DNA from 2 places in the Janthinobacterium sp. SUN026 genome. Region 2 is predicted to be linked to the other one. Evidence: predicted binding sites of a transcription regulator. Region 2 holds the regulator's gene; the other holds the start of a gene.

Region 1 (5,388 bases), on a different contig from region 2:
CTTGCCGCCTTTTTGCATCCAGGCGTCGGGCGCCGGCATGACAAGCGTCGCTTCGGCGAAGATCTCAGCCACGTGTTCCAGGAAAGCCTGGCGCAGGATGTCGGATGGCGGTGCGATGCCGGCGGCGACCATGGCCTGGTCGATGGCGTCGTACTTGAACATCTCGCCCGTGTACATCCACAGCTTGTCGGCGGCGGCCTGCGTTTTCGCGTGGCTGTCCGCCGTACCGTCGCCGAGGCGCACGACAAGATCGCCGCTGCGGCGCAAGTGATAGGTCACTTCCTTGATCGACTTTTGCGCCACCTCGACGATGCGCGCATCCGTCGATTTCGTCAGTTCCAGCAGCTGGAAGTAGTGCCAGCTGTCGAAGAAGAACTGGCGCATCATCGTGTCGGCGTAATTGCCGTTCGGCTGCTCGACCAGCAGGCAATTCTTGAAATCGTGGGCGTCGCGCAAAAAGGCGATGTCGTCCTCGTCGCGGCCCGCGTTTTCCAGTTCGGCCGCATAGCTGAACCACAAACGCGTCTGGCCCAGCAAGTCCAGCGCCACGTTGGTCAACGCCATGTCCTCTTCCAGCGCCGGGCCCTTGCCGCACAGCTGCGACAGCTGCTGACTGAGGATCAGGGCGTTGTCGCCCAGGCGCAGAAGGTAATTGACCTTGTCATCCATTGCAGGCGCTCCCATCACAGATTCTTGACTTCTTCCGGCATCGGGAAGAAGGTGGGATGGCGGTACACCTTGCTGTTCGACGGTTCGAACAGAGCGCCCTTGTCGCCGGGGCTGCTGGCGACGATATCGGCCGCGCGCACCACCCAGATGCTCACGCCTTCATTGCGGCGCGTGTAGACATCGCGCGCATGGTTGACCGCCATGGTGGCGTCGGAAGCGTGCAGGCTGCCCACATGCTTGTGCGCCAGGCCGTGCTGGCTGCGGATGAAAACTTCCCACAAAGGCCATTCTTTGCTCATGTTGCTATCCCCTTTTATAGATATTTTCAGGCTGCCGCTTTGCTAGCGGCTTGCTTGTCGGCGTAGGCGACCAAGGCATCGCGGAACCATTCGCCGTCTTCATACGCTTTCACGCGCGTTTGCAGGCGTTCGCGGTTGCACGGGCCATTGCCCTTCAAGACATTGTTGAACTCGGACCAGTCGATCTCGCCGAATTCATAGTGGCCTGTTTCCGCATTGAACCTCAGGTCGGGATCGGGCACGGTCAGGCCCAGGTATTCGATTTGCGGCACGGTCTGGTCGACCATGCGCTGGCGCAATTCGTCGTTCGAGAACAGCTTGATGCGCCATTGCGCCGACTGGGCGCTGTTGACGGAAGCGGCGTCCGATGGACCGAACATCATCAGCGACGGCCACCACCAGCGGTTCAAGGCATCCTGTGCCATGGCTTTCTGCGCGGGCGTGCCCTTGCACAGCGACATCATGATGTCGTAGCCCTGGCGCGCATGGAACGATTCTTCCTTGCAGACGCGGATCATGGCGCGCGCATACGGGCCGTACGAGCAGCGGCACAGGGGAATCTGGTTGATGATGGCGGAGCCGTCGACCAGCCAGCCGATGGCGCCCATGTCGGCCCACGACAGGGTGGGATAGTTAAAGATGCTGGAATACTTGGCTTTGCCCGAATGCAAGGCGGCCAGCAAGTCGTCGCGCGACACGCCCAAGGTTTCCGCGGCGCTATACAGGTACAGGCCATGGCCCGCTTCATCCTGGATCTTCGCCAGCAGGATGGACTTGCGTTTCAGGGTGGGCGCGCGCGTGACCCAGTTGCCCTCAGGCAATTGGCCGACGATTTCCGAGTGTGCGTGCTGCGAAATCTGGCGGATCAGGGTCTTGCGGTAAGCGTCCGGCATCCAGTCCTTGGCCTCGATCTTGATGCCTTCGTCGATGCGTGCCTGGAAAGCGCGCTCTTCTTGACCCATGTCGTCGAGGGAACGGACGTTCTTGAGGCCGGTTTCAACCATTTGTGCGTACATGATCTGTCTCCCATGTCTTTGATTTTGCGCAGCAACGCGGTGCGATGAACAGATAATACGATACAAAAAACGATTTGCATACACTTGATATGAATCATTTTAAAAATTCGTATCTTGTGCAGCTTTTTTGTGCGTATGATATTGCTTATGAGAAAACACTGCGGAGCGCCACCAGCGCTTCCGGCAAATTATTGCCGCGCTACCCGCGCAGCCAAGTAAACTGCTGCTTTTATTGAACCGACCGCAACACGGCCAGACCGGAACCACATGAAGAACACCCGCTGCACGGCATGGATAGCCGATTTCCTGGAACGCGACCCACCGCGCTCGAAGTCCCTGGTGATGACCATCTTTGGCGACGCCATCGTGCCGCGCGGCGGCGCCATCTGGCTGGGCAGCCTGATCGAACTGCTGGCGCCGTTTGGCGTGAATGACCGTTTATTGCGCACCAGCGTGTTCCGCCTGGCGCAGGAAGGCTGGCTCAGCTCGCAGCGCGACGGCCGCCGCAGCGCCTATACGATACGCCCGGAGGCGCTGGCCCGCTTCGAGCGCGCCTATCGCCGCATCTATGCGCCGCTGGTCGTGCACTGGGATGGCAGCTGGACCCTGGTGATCGGGCCGGCCGGCAGCATCGGCGCCGCCGAGCGGGGGGCGCTGCGCAAGGAATTATTGTGGGCTGGCTATGGCTTGATCTCGCCTGGCATCTTTGGCCATCCTGCCAGCAATACGGAGGCGCTGGAAGATATCCTCGTGCGCAATGAAGTGCAGGGCAAGCTATATGTCTGCCACACCACGGAATTGCCGGGCGTCAGCACGCGTCCCCTGCGCGACATGGTGGGCGACTGCTGGGATTTATCGGAAGTCATGGCCGGCTACCAAAAATTCATCGCCAGTTTCCAACCACTGCTGACCTTGCTGCAAGAAGCACCCGTGTTCGATGCGGAGCAAGCGTTCGTCATCCGCTCGCTGCTGACGCACGCCTACCGCCGCGTGCAATTGCACGACCCGCAACTGCCCGTCGAACTGCTGCCCGAACCGTGGCCCGGCACGCAGGCGTATGCGCTGGCCCGCGACCTGTACCGCATCACGTACGCGGCGGCCGAGGAACATATCCTGGCCACCTTGCGGCGCGAAGATGCGCAGGCGCCCGATGTGGAGCCGTGGTTCTACGAACGTTTTGGCGGCCTGAATACCTGACAACACGTCCATGACGATGTTGCAGGGCCTGGGCGTCCATTCGCACTGTCTGCGGCCCTGGCCCTGGCGATTTTTCAGGCATTCAGGAATACGTCAGTGCCTGCGCTCACTATTTTGCTACCACCTGTTTTGCCCCTGCCAATAAATCCTGCCCCAGCTTTTCCAGCGCATTGGCCTGCACCAGCATGGTGTCGAGGATGGCGACGTTGAAGGTGAATTCGGCCGGCGTCGTATAGCCGGGGAAACGTATGATGCGCAGCAATTCCTGCAAGGTCGTGCCCTTGCCCAGGTGCGCCAGGGCGTCGCTGAGGGCGCTGATTTTCTTTTCCAGTTCGCGTATGTGTTTGCCGTTGTCATCCATGATGGCCTCCCCGTGTCGGAGCTATCACGTTAGCAAAGCGCGTCCGTCATCGTTTGCGCCAGCACAAAGTCCACCGCAAAACAGGTATCATCGCGCCATTGCACACGATGCAAAACCCATACGTTTTTATCAGGAACACTCATGACCATTAAAATCAGCCAGCAATTCGACGCCGGCGCGATCGAGGTGCTGCGCGCCGACGATGCCCAATCCATCGAGCTGAACATCCGCAAGGATTCCCACGCCGACATCACGCAGTGGTTTTACTTCCGCCTGCAAGGCGCGCAAGGCGAGGCGTGCACGATCCGCTTCATGAACGCAGGCAAGTCGGCCTACCCGGACGGCTGGAAAGATTACCAGGCCGTGGCCAGCTACGACCGCGAAACGTGGTTCCGCGTGCCGACCAGCTTTGACGGCACGGTGATGACCATCGAACACACGCCGGAAGAGGAAAGCGTGTACTACGCCTACTTCGAGCCGTACCCATGGGACCGCCACCTGGCCCTGATCGACAGCGCGCAAGCGTCGCCGCTGGTGCGCTTGATCGACCTGGGCAGCACCGTGGAAGGCCGCGACATGAATCTGCTGGTGGTGGGCGACGCCGATGCCGAAAAGAAAGTCTGGGTCATCGCGCGCCAGCATCCCGGTGAAACGATGGCCGAATGGTTTGTCGAAGGCATGCTCGAAGCCTTGCTGGACCAGGCCAATCCATTTGCCCGCCAGTGCCTGCAAGACGCCGTCTTCTACGTGGTGCCGAACATGAACCCGGACGGTTCCGTGCATGGCAACCTGCGCACCAACGCGGCCGGCGCCAACCTGAACCGCGAATGGATGACGCCGACGATGGAGCGCAGCCCGGAAGTGTTCCTGGTGAAACAGAAAATGCATGAAATCGGCTGCGACCTGTTCCTCGACGTGCATGGCGACGAAGGCTTGCCTTACGTCTTCGTGGCCGGCAGCGATGCGCTGGAAAATTTCACGCCAGCACAGAAGGCCGAGCAAGACCGCTTCATCGCCGACTTCAAGGTGGCCAGCCCCGACTTCCAGGATGAGCACGGCTACGAAGACGGCCCGTTCACGCCGGAAGTACTGACCATGGGTTCGCCCCATATCACGCACGCCTTCGGCTGCCTGTCGCTGACCCTGGAATTGCCGTTCAAGGACAATGCCAACGATCCCGACCCGCAAACGGGCTGGAGCGGCGCCCGCAGCGCCGCCCTGGGCGCGGCAGTGCTGCAGCCTATCCTGTCCACCTTGCGCGCCTGAGCCGCGCATGAAACTGGCCCGCCACGCATGACGTGACGGGCTTGGCCGGCGGTTACTCTGCCGCCGGCTGTTTTCCGCTCCCCGTCTTGCGCAGCGCAGCATCGCTAATCGTTGCCACGCCAGCCATTGCTGCCTATACTGGGCGCAGCATTACCTGTCTCCCCCTTGCCGACAACCATCCCGCCATATGACCATCAAAGACCAGCCACGCGCTGAGGCGCGATTTTCACCGACCCGATTTGCACACGTGTGCATATTCTTGTTTCTTGGCTTGCACGGCATGCCAAACATGGCGGCCGAACTCAGCCCTGCCGCGCAGCTGGGGCGACGCATCTTCCACGATGCCAGCCTGTCCGCCTCGGGCAGGCAGTCGTGCGCCAGCTGCCATGACCCGGACCACGCCTACGCGCCCGGCAACAAGCTGGCCGTGCAACTGGGCGGCGCCGATGGCCAGGCGCACGGCTACCGCGCCACGCCATCGCTGCGCTACCTGGAACACACGCCGCCCTTCCGCTTTGATGAAGAAGGGGCGCCCAACGGCGGCATCAACCGCGACGGCCGCGCCGCCAGCCTGGCAGAA
Region 2 (5,388 bases):
GTTCGATGGGACGCGAAGTGGAAGACGGCATGATCGAAAACGTCTACCGCCTGCAGATCATGAACACATCGGAGCAAAGCCAGCATTTCAAAATCAGCGCTTCCGGCTTGCCGGGCCTGACCTTGCTGACGCGCGAAGAAGTGACCTTGCAGCCGACGGAAACGCTGGGTTGGCCCATCCGCCTGCGCGTGCCGCACGGCGTGGGAGAGAAGGGCTCGAACAAGATTGCGATCGAATTGCAATCGCTGGACGACCCATCGCTGCATGTGCGTGAAAGCGCGGTATTCATCGTGCCACGTTAACAAGGAAAGGCGGACGGGGACCGGGTGCCCTCGCCGCCGCCACGAAGTTGCAGGAAGGCCGGTCCCCATGCGGGGACTGGCTGATTAAACAGGAGAAATATCATGTCCGACAGTCTGAAACTGCAAGCACCCGTTGCACCGTGGTACAAGCACCGCTGGCCATGGCTGCTGATGATCGGCCCCGGCCTGTCCGTGGTCGTCGGCAGCTTCATGGGCTATATCGCGTTTACGCAGCCCGATGCGCTGGTGGTGGGCGATTATTACAAGCAGGGCAAGGCGATCAACCAGGATTTGAAGCGCGACACGATCGCCAGCGACCTGGCGATGGATACGCGCCTGTCGTATGACGTGGCGCAAGCGCGCCTGACCGGTTCCGTGCACAGCTTCGGCAAGGCCTATCAGGCGCCTTTGCAGCTGCACCTGGCGCATGCGACCCTGCCGGAAAAGGATATCAAGGTGCTGGTGCAGCCCGACGCGGCCGGCAATTTTTCCGTGGCGCTGCCGATGCTCGAGCGCAGCCGCTGGCAAGTGCTGGTGGAAAACGACAAACGCGAGTGGCGCCTGTCCGGCATCTGGACCTGGCCCCTGCAGCGCAGCATCGCGCTGCATGCGGATGAAGAGCTATAACGTACAGCGCCGGGAAAACCGTAGCGAGCGGCAGTGATTTGTGGTTGAGAAGCGCAGCTGTGCTATAGCACAGCGAGCATCGCAGGCCGCAAAGCGCGACGTGCAGCAGGTTTTGACGGTGCTGTTACTTGCAGGTGTCCGTGCCGGCCGTAATCGCCTTCAATTTCGCCGGCTGCAGGATTTCAATTTCCCGGTTGGAGACGCGCAGCCAGCCTTCCTTCTTGAACTTCGACAGCAGGCGGCTGACGCTCTCGATGGTCAGGCCCAGGTAGTTGCCGATTTCCTCGCGCGACATGCGCAGCTGGAAATTGCTGCCCGAATAGCCGCGCGCTTCATAGCGCGACGCCAGGTTGACGATGAAGGCGGCAAAGCGCTGCGTCGCCTGCATATTGCCCAGCAACAGCATGACGCTTTGCTCGCGCGTGATTTCCTGGCTCATCATGCGGTGGAAATGGCGCAGCAGGGTCGGCATATTGCCCAGCAATTGTTCCAGGCTGGAAAACGGGATTTCACACACTTCGCTGTCTTCCAGCGCCACCGCATTACAGTGGTGGCGGTCGGCGCTGATGGCGTCCATGCCCAGCAGTTCGCCCGCCATCTGGAAGCCCGTCACCTGCTCTTCGCCGCCCGGATTGATCTGGTACGTCTTGAAATGCCCCAGGCGGATCGCATACAGGTTCTGGAACGAGTCGCCGATGCGGAACAGCGAGGCGCCGCGCACAATCTTGCGGCGGCGGCCGATGATCTGATCCAGCCTGTCCATGTCGCCCACATCGAGGCCCATCGGCAGGCACAATTGATGCATGCTGCAGGTCGAGCATCGCGCACGCAACGCCTCCACGTTCACGGTGGGCAAGGTTGGAGTGAGTAGCGCTTCAGTCATGTCGGTACCTTTTAGAAAATGCAACAACAAGTTTACTGCATACAGCCGCATACAGGGTTGCCGTATGCCAATTTCACCGTAAATTCGGCGAATAAACGACGTCCAGCCTTTAATTATATGGCAACATCGTCAAAAGCCCGTATGGGGCGGGCAATTTGCGCGGTGGCGCTTGCCAAGCTGGGGTATTGATAGGAAAATTCCTGACAGCATTATCTGCCGCCTGTGCCGCCCGGTACTGAAAAGGAAATCATGAAGCCTCTCGGCATTAAAGCAAAAGTCGCGCTGGCCACCAGCCTGACCTCGATCGCCATGATCGCGCTGGTCACCATGATCCAGGTGCAGCACATGCGCGACGACTTCACCCGAGTCCTGCTGAGCCAGCAATCGTCCCTGATCACCCGCACCGCCGCCGAGCTCGACGACAAGCTGGGCATGCTGCTGCAGATCGTCACCCTGACGGCCAGGCAGCAACCGCCGGAATTGATCGCCCGGCCCGCCCAATTGCGCGAATACTATTCGCGCCGCTCGATGCTGGTGCTGTTCGATGACGTGCTGGTGCTCGACGCGCATGGCGCCGTCGTGGCCGACATGCCGGAAGTAGCGGGGCGCGCCGGCATCAACGTCGCCGAGCGCGAGTATTTCCAGACCGTCCTGCGCACGCGCCAGCCCATGATCACCGAACCGATGCTGGGCAAGTCGAGCGGCATGCCCATCGTGCAGATGGTGGCGCCCGTGCTGGCCGCCGATGGCCAGGTGGCCGGCGTGGTGATCGGCGTGCTGCGCCTGTACAAGGACAACCTGCTGGGCCGCCTGCGCTCGGAAAAGATCGGCAAGAACGGCTATTACTTCATCCTCACGCGCGGCGCCGTGCCGCGCTACGTGCTGCACCCCGATACCAGCCGCTTGCTGCAACCGCGCAAGCCGAACGCCAACCTGACGACGACCCAGCTGCTGAAGGAAGATGGCGAAGGCAGCATGGTCAGCACCAACAGCCGCGGCATCACGGCCGTCAACAGCTTCAAGCGCCTGAAATCCGTGAACTGGCTGCTGGCCGCCTCGCTCCCCGTCGAAGATGCCTTCGAACCGTTCGATGGCGTGCTGTACCGATTGGTGCTGTGGAGCATCCTCGCCTCGCTGCTGGCCGCCTTTGTGCTGGGCTGGGTCACCGTGCGCCTGCTGTCGCCGCTGGTGCGCCTGCGCGACACCCTGCAAGCCCTGCGCACCAGCGGCAGCCGCTTCACGCCCGTGCCGGTGCAGCAGCGCGACGAAATCGGCGAACTGACAGAAGCGTTCAACGGCCTGATGAGCGAACGCGACCGCCTGCAGCAGGAACTCGAATCGCGCGCGGCGGAGCTGGAACAGGAACGCGACCGGGCCGAGGCGGCCAACCGCGCGAAGAGCGATTTCGTGGCCAACATGAGCCATGAAATCCGCACGCCCCTCAATGCCGTGCTGGGCATGGTGTATTTGCTGGGCAATACCAGGCTCGACACAGAACAACGCAAGTATCTGACCATGGTCAGAGTGGCGGGCCAGTCGCTGCTGGGCATCCTCAACGACGTGCTCGACTATTCGAAGATCGAGGCGCGGCGCATGGAATTGTCACCCGTCGAATTCGACCTCGACGAAGTCATGAATACCCTGGCCACGACGATGACGATGAATGCGGGCGAAAAGGAGCTGGAACTGGCCATCGCCGTCGAGCCCGACGTGCCGCGGCGCCTCGTGGGCGACGCCCAGCGCCTGCAGCAAATCCTCGTCAACCTGGCCGGCAACGCCATCAAGTTCACGGAGAGCGGCGAAGTGGTGGTGGCCGTCAGCCTGGCCGAGAACGAAAACGGCCGCGCCTGGCTGCGCTTCGAAGTGCGCGACACGGGCATCGGCATGACGGAACTGCAGCAACAGCAGCTGTTTGCCGCGTTTTCCCAGGGCGACCAGAGCATCACGCGGCGCTTCGGCGGCACGGGCCTGGGCCTGGCCATCAGCAAGCAGCTGATCCACATGATGGGCGGCGACATCGCCGTCGCCAGCAGCGAAGGCAAGGGCAGCCGCTTCTGGTTCAGCGTGCCCTTCGAGATGCTGGCGCAGCCGGCCGAAACGCGGCGCACGCCAGCGCTGGGCCAGCTGCGCCTGCTGGTGGCCGACGACAACCGCACCACGCGCGAACTGATCGTCAAGCTGATCGAGGCGTGGGGCTGGCTGGCCGACGAAGTGGACTCCGGTTTTGCCGCCATCGAACTGTACCGCGAACGCCTGGCGCAGCAGCAACCGTACGACGTGGTGCTGGCCGACTGGCACATGCCCGTCATGGATGGCCTGGCCACGGCCAAGGCCATCCGCCAGGCGGCCAGCGGCCAGCGCCAGCCCATCGTCGTGATGGTCAACGCGTTTGCCCGCAACCACCTGGAAGAAATCTCCAGCGCGGCCGAGGCCGACGTCGTGCTGATGAAGCCAATCACGGGCTCGAGCCTGTTCGACGCCCTGCACCAGGCGCTGATCGCCAAGGACGACGGCGGCGAGCAGCGCATGCTGCACCAGCCGCTGGGCACGGAACTGGCCGGCGTGCATTTCCTGCTGGTGGAAGACAACCACCTGAACCAGGCCGTGGCGCGCGGCATCCTTGAACACATGGGCGCCACCCTGGACGTGGTGGGCGACGGCTTGCAAGCCGTGGAACGGCTGCGCACGGAAGCGCTGCGCTACGACATCGTGCTGATGGACATGCAGATGCCCATCATGGACGGCTTCAGCGCCACCCACATCATCCGCACGGAACTGCGCTTGCACCTGCCCGTTATCGCCATGACGGCCGGCGTGCTGGCGTCCGAGCGCGAGCGCTGCATGACGGCCGGCATCAGCGATTTCATCGCCAAGCCCGTGGTGGTGGAAGAAATGATGGAAGTCATCCTGCGCCACCTGCCCAAGCGCCCGCAAGTGCAGACGGCCGAGCCGGCACGCGTCGCCGATGAGGAAGTGTTTTCCATGGCGCCGCTGATGCGCGTGATGGGACGCGATGCGAAGGGGCGCGGCGTGCTGCGGCGCATGGTGGAAGACGCGCTGAACAAGGGCATGACGCCCGTGCGCGAGGCCGAAACGGCGTTGCAGGCGGGCCGCCACAGCGACGTGGCGCGCATCCTGCACAGCGTGCGCGGCTCCGTCGGCACCCTAGGCACGAAACGCCTGATCCGCGCCGCGTTCGCCACCGAGGAAGCCATCGATGCGGGCCGCCTGGACGAGGTGCCGGCGCTGCTGGCGCACACGGCGCAGGAACTGGAACAGGCGCTGGCGGCGGCGGCGGATTGGTTGTCGCGCCTGCAGGATTAAATCAGGCGGGCACGCCCAGAATCACGCTGGACGCCTTGAAGATGGCCGTCACGTTGCTGCCAAGCTCGATGCCCAGGTCGGTGCTGCTCTGGTTGGTGATGATGGCGGCAATCGTGCCGCCGCGCGGCAAGTCCAGCACCACTTCCGTGTTGACGGCGCCCGTCTGCACGCGCGTCACGACCCCGGCCAGCTGGTTACGCGCGGAAAAACGCGCGCCCTGACTGTCCGTCACGAGGATGATGGACGACGCCT

What was found. Region 2 encodes FNR, which switches genes on or off when oxygen is low (the NO sensors DNR and NnrR bind a similar motif). Its sites were predicted from a motif close to TTGATNNNNATCAA; they were not measured.
Region 1: paaA (1,2-phenylacetyl-CoA epoxidase subunit PaaA) is a predicted target of FNR. The motif match lies at 2,069-2,082, and genes of this name have one in related genera.

What each region holds. Positions count from the first base shown of each region.
Region 1 is NZ_JAPQNU010000001.1:227,079-232,466, reverse strand. It holds gene paaC (1,2-phenylacetyl-CoA epoxidase subunit PaaC) at 1-669, opposite strand, end outside; gene paaB (1,2-phenylacetyl-CoA epoxidase subunit PaaB) at 684-968, opposite strand; gene paaA (1,2-phenylacetyl-CoA epoxidase subunit PaaA) at 995-1,984, opposite strand; gene paaX (phenylacetic acid degradation operon negative regulatory protein PaaX) at 2,252-3,181, shown strand; gene OX459_RS01135 (hypothetical protein) at 3,291-3,542, opposite strand; gene OX459_RS01130 (M14-type cytosolic carboxypeptidase) at 3,684-4,808, shown strand; gene OX459_RS01125 (cytochrome c peroxidase) at 5,098-5,388, shown strand, end outside.
Region 2 is NZ_JAPQNU010000003.1:730,450-735,837, reverse strand. It holds gene ccoG (cytochrome c oxidase accessory protein CcoG) at 1-302, shown strand, start outside; gene OX459_RS18050 (FixH family protein) at 405-929, shown strand; gene fnr (fumarate/nitrate reduction transcriptional regulator Fnr) at 1,054-1,812, opposite strand; gene OX459_RS18040 (response regulator) at 2,062-5,136, shown strand; gene OX459_RS18035 (TOBE domain-containing protein) at 5,138-5,388, opposite strand, start outside.